2 regions of the Lottiidibacillus patelloidae genome follow, and region 2 is predicted to be linked to the other one. Evidence: riboswitches for the same ligand, from Rfam matches in the RefSeq annotation. Region 2 holds a riboswitch; the other holds the start of a gene.
What was found. Region 2 has a riboswitch for cyclic di-GMP ahead of CIB95_RS12045 (S8 family peptidase). Riboswitches for the same ligand answer to the same signal wherever they lie in the genome.

Region 1: linked by a shared signal. The riboswitch ahead of CIB95_RS05785 (type II secretion system protein) and the one ahead of CIB95_RS12045 (S8 family peptidase) in region 2 are both predicted to bind cyclic di-GMP.

Annotation. Positions count from the first base shown of each region.
Region 1 covers NZ_NPIA01000002.1:338,099-340,506, reverse strand. Annotated here, with positions in the region: gene CIB95_RS05790 (type II secretion system F family protein) at 1-1,204, shown strand, start outside; cyclic di-GMP riboswitch class II at 1,307-1,390, shown strand; gene CIB95_RS05785 (type II secretion system protein) at 1,408-2,019, shown strand; gene CIB95_RS05780 (prepilin peptidase) at 2,096-2,408, shown strand, end outside.
Region 2 covers NZ_NPIA01000006.1:158,089-160,496, forward strand. Annotated here, with positions in the region: gene CIB95_RS12040 (DUF2269 family protein) at 1-167, opposite strand, end outside; gene CIB95_RS16245 (hypothetical protein) at 321-479, shown strand; cyclic di-GMP riboswitch class I at 720-793, shown strand; gene CIB95_RS12045 (S8 family peptidase) at 930-2,408, shown strand, end outside.

The sequences.
Region 1 (2,408 bases), on a different contig from region 2:
GCACTTTAAATATGAAGGCCGTGATATAAAAGGCGGCAAAAAATCTGGTAAATTAGAAAGTGACTCGAAAAGAGAGGCACTAGTTAGCTTAAAGGAAAAAGGAATTCGCGTACTTAAAATTGAAGAAGTAGAGCTTAATTGGTGGGAAAAAGATATATATATTGGAAACCCGGTCAAGATGCAAGATTTTGTAGTTTTTTTAAGGCAGTTTGCCACGCTTCTAAAAGCAGGTGTTACGGTCGTTAAATCTACAAACATTCTTGCACACCAATCTACGAGTAAACCGTTTCGTAAAGCTCTATTTGCCATTGAAGAAGATTTACGTACAGGAATTTCTTTTTCCGAAGCTTGCGGAAAACATAGTAAAATCTTCCCGTCATTATTTACGAACATGGTTAAAGTGGGAGAAGCTGGTGGTAACTTAGATGATACACTGGAAAACTTGGCAGACTATTACGAAAAACAAGAATCAACCCGTGCAAAAGTAAAAACTGCACTCGTTTACCCAGCGTCTATCGGTATTTTTGCCTCAGGAGTTATCATTTTCTTACTTGTTTCCGTCGTACCGACATTTGTTGGCATGTTTTCTGACTTCGGAGCTGAACTTCCATTTATCACGCGTTTCGTTATGGGAGCAAGTGAATGGATGCAAAGCTTTTGGTGGTTAATCATCGTTGTCATTATCGCTATCATTATATCTCTCAAATATTTACGTAGTAATAATAAATCAAGATATTATATGGACTTAATTGCTTTAAAAATACCATTATTCGGAACGATATTACAAAAGGCAGCAATTGCTAGATTAACGAGAACTTTAAGCTCATTAGTTGGTAACTCAGTTCCGATCCTACAAGCAATATCCATCGTCGAAAAAATCATTGGCAATGAAATAATGGCTAAAGTTTTACGCGAATCACGCATCTCTTTGGAAGGGGGAAACTCCTTCACAGAACCATTGGAAAAACATTGGGCTTTCCCGAAATTAGTAACGCAAATGATCGCTATTGGTGAGACGTCTGGTGCATTAGATACTATGCTCGGAAAAGTTGCAGACTTTTACGAAACGGAAGTAGAAAACGCAACGGATAAATTAAAAGCTATGATTGAGCCAATTATGATCGTCAGTTTAGCTTTAATCGTTGGTGGAATTGTCCTTGCCATTGTCGTTCCAATGTTCACAATTTTCGACCATGTCGGCTAGGAAATTTGAACTAAATCTATCAAATTGTCGAATTTGGTAAATTATTCTGAAATGTAAAATTTTTGCTAGTTTTTTGTAGAAATATACTATATAATAAGATTAATCATTGGCGGAAGTGATGAAAATCTATCTTTATGTGGGCACTTTGATAGATTGGAACGAGTAGTGCAACCGGCCAATATATAAAAAAGGGGGAAACACAAATGAAGAAATTATTAAACAATGAGAAAGGTTTCACACTAATTGAGTTACTAGCTGTAATCGTAATTCTAGGAATTATCGCTGCAATCGCAGTACCAAGTATTTCAGGAATTATTGATAATACCAAGAAGGATGCTCACTTAGCTAATGCAGAAAGTATGATCGATGCAGCTAAATATGCTGTAGCTTCTGAAAATGATGTCTTACCGACTGGACACTTAGACAAAGTATATTTTTCACTAACTTGGTTGGAGGAAAATGGTTATGTTGAAACTTTAGAAGACCCAGATGGAGGGGTATACGCTAAAGAAGCTTCTGCAGATGTAGTAAATCCAGTAGCTGCAGATGGCACCAAACGCTCTACAAAACCTGCAACGGGTTCATATGTTTTAATTGAAAAAGTAGAAGTTTCTGGTAAGGCACCAAAATATAACTACTATGTGTATCTAAATGGGTCTCAACGCACTTTAATATCTATAGCTGATGCTACTGCTACTGATGATATTTCCACTTTTTATGATGAAGAAACACAAAATGGTCCTGTTTTAGAGTCGAAGTTATCTCGTGACATGATTATTGAAAACCAAACTCCAGCTCCAGTTCCAGCTGGTTAATTAAATTGCAAATATAAAAATATAGAATGAGGATAACCCCCGGGTTATCCTTATTCTATATTAGGAGGTGCATCCAATGGATTTTTTCATAATCTTTTATTCTTTCATCTTAGGTCTTTTAATAGGTTCGTTCCTTAATGTTGTCGGATTACGCGTGCCTTTAGGCAAATCGATCGTTAAACCACGTTCTGCTTGTACGACGTGTAAACGTACATTAACAGCAACTGACTTAATTCCTGTAATTTCTTTTTTGTTTTTTGGAGGAAAATGTAAAACGTGTGGCGAAAAGATAAGTATAATGTATCCTACTGTCGAATTATTGACTGGGTTACTTTATGCCTACGCTGCATATAGCATTGGAATTGAATGGGAGCTTTTAGCTGCATTTC
Region 2 (2,408 bases):
AGAAGTAACAATATAGAGCCGAATTTAGGATAGTTAGCTCCTTTTTGAATGAGACGTAAAGCAAGGGTTAATTCGCTTACTTTTTTAGGTAACGCAAGAATGAATGGGAAAAGAAACGTAGCTCCAATTCCTGCAATTGCAGATAAGATATGAATAGATAATAACATTTTGTAAAGAATAATTATCCCTCCTAAAATAAAGTTGAGGAGATTCAAAAGAAGATTAAACTACTAATATTTATTAAACTGGCGTAGCGATTATACATAAAAATGCATGAAAATCTTTAAAAAGCACATTTTATTAATGGAGGTGCAAAGCTAATGAATGAAAAGAAAAAAATTGAACATGATGAGGTTATGACCGATAAAGACCTCATTGTCGAAAAAGGAATGCCGCCACAAATTTTAGCAAGACATGAAAATGACAGTAATCCAGATGCATATGACTTGCGTGATCCTCAACAATTAAACGCTGAATAATTTCGGAAGGATGTCACTTCATGATAAGTGTGCATCCTTCTCTATTATATTAGGTTAAATTTAAGATTTTTTTAATAATATTCTTAAGAATAATAGGGTTAAGACCTTTGTAACTAGTAATTTTACAAAAACTAGTATTTTGTCGAACGAAAGTTATAGAAAAATAGTAGACATGCTAGTAGCTATGTACTATAGTATAATTATTGGAAAAATAATACTACATAAGGAAAAATTCCAAATCATCGAGAAAGGCAAAGCTAGAGAAATCTAGTGACGCAAAGCTATAGGGGCTTCACTGCCAGCCAGCTTTCGAAATGATTAGGGTTTAATTAGTCTCCTAACTTCTAAGAAAAATTACATCATGCGCATGGACTGTTGACCACCTAGTCATTAGTCTATTTTTTTTGTGTCGCTTGATGTTTTTTCTTATGGAAGAAGGGAGATTTTTTTGTGAAAAAAATTAAAGCATTACTTGGTTTAGCAGCATGTGCAAGTATGATTTTAGTGAGTGTACACAGTGGACAAGCTAGTTCTGTATTACCATTAGGTCAAGTTAAACAGCAAGATAACTTAGAAACTAGCAAAATTCATCCTAATTTAGTAGATCTTCTAAATACGAATAGAGAGGGAACAGTCAATGTTATCGTCTCTAAAAAGCCAGGTTCTACTGGGGTATTAGAAACTGCAAAATTATTAGGTGCAACAATTAAGTCTGAATGGGAATTCATTAATACGTTTTCAGCGGAAATTAAAGTTAGCTTATTAGATGAGTTAGCAGCACATGAAGGTGTGTTAGTAATTAATGAAGATAGTAAAATTGTTTCTACAGGATTTGATGTTACAAATAGTTCTGATGTTGCTGCCATTCAAAACACATATAACTCTGCTGTTCAAGTAGAAGGTGCTTGGGCAAGAGGGATTACAGGAAAAGGTGTCACGGTTGCAGTTGTAGATAGTGGGGTTTCACAATCGGAGAGGAATGACTTCGGCGAGCGCTTAATTGGGCGTGTTACCCTAAATAGTAATGTTCAAGATGAATTCGGCCATGGTACTCACGTTGCTTCAATAATAGCAGGTGACGGAACAGCAAGTAACGGAAAATACGTAGGTATTGCTCCGGGAGCAAATATTTTAAGTGTTAAATATAGTAATGCAAATGGAATGTCAACAGAAGCTGATTTAGTAGATGCGCTACAATGGATTTTTGAAAATAGACAAGATTATAACATTCGTGTAGTTAATATCTCTTCAACAGTTGGTACAAAGTCAAGGTATACAGAAAGCGCAACGGCAGCAGCTGTTGAATTATTATGGGCATCTGGAGTAGTAGTTGTTACTTCGTCTGGAAACAATGGTTATGACTCTTGCTCAACTTGTTCTGCACCAGCGAATGATCCATTTGTAATCACTGTAGGGGCAGTTGATGATAATGGAACAGAATACTTAGGTGACGATTTCCAAAAACCTTGGTCAAGTAAAGGTGTAACAATGTCAGGGGTATCTAAACCAGAAGTAATGGCACCAGGAACGAACATCGTTGCCTATATGCCATATGGCAATAACAGAAATGTTAAACCTGAAAATGTAGTTGATGGCGCTTACTTTAAAATGGGTGGTACATCGATGGCTGCTCCAGTAGTATCTGGTGTCGTTGCTTTGATGCTTGAAGCGAATCCAGACTTAACACCTAATCAAATTAAGTGGATCTTACAAGCTACGGGAAGAGATTATTTAGAATTTAAAGACCGCTTCTTACGCCAATTAAGTAAAGAACAAAAAGATAATTTAGATATTGATAACGTTCACCATAGTTATCGAGCTTACAGTAGTGGAGATTACGGAATTGTAAATGCTGATGCAGCAGTTTACTACGCAGTTAATTATCAAACAAGTTCGATTCCTAGTGCAAATATGAATTTCACGTTCTCA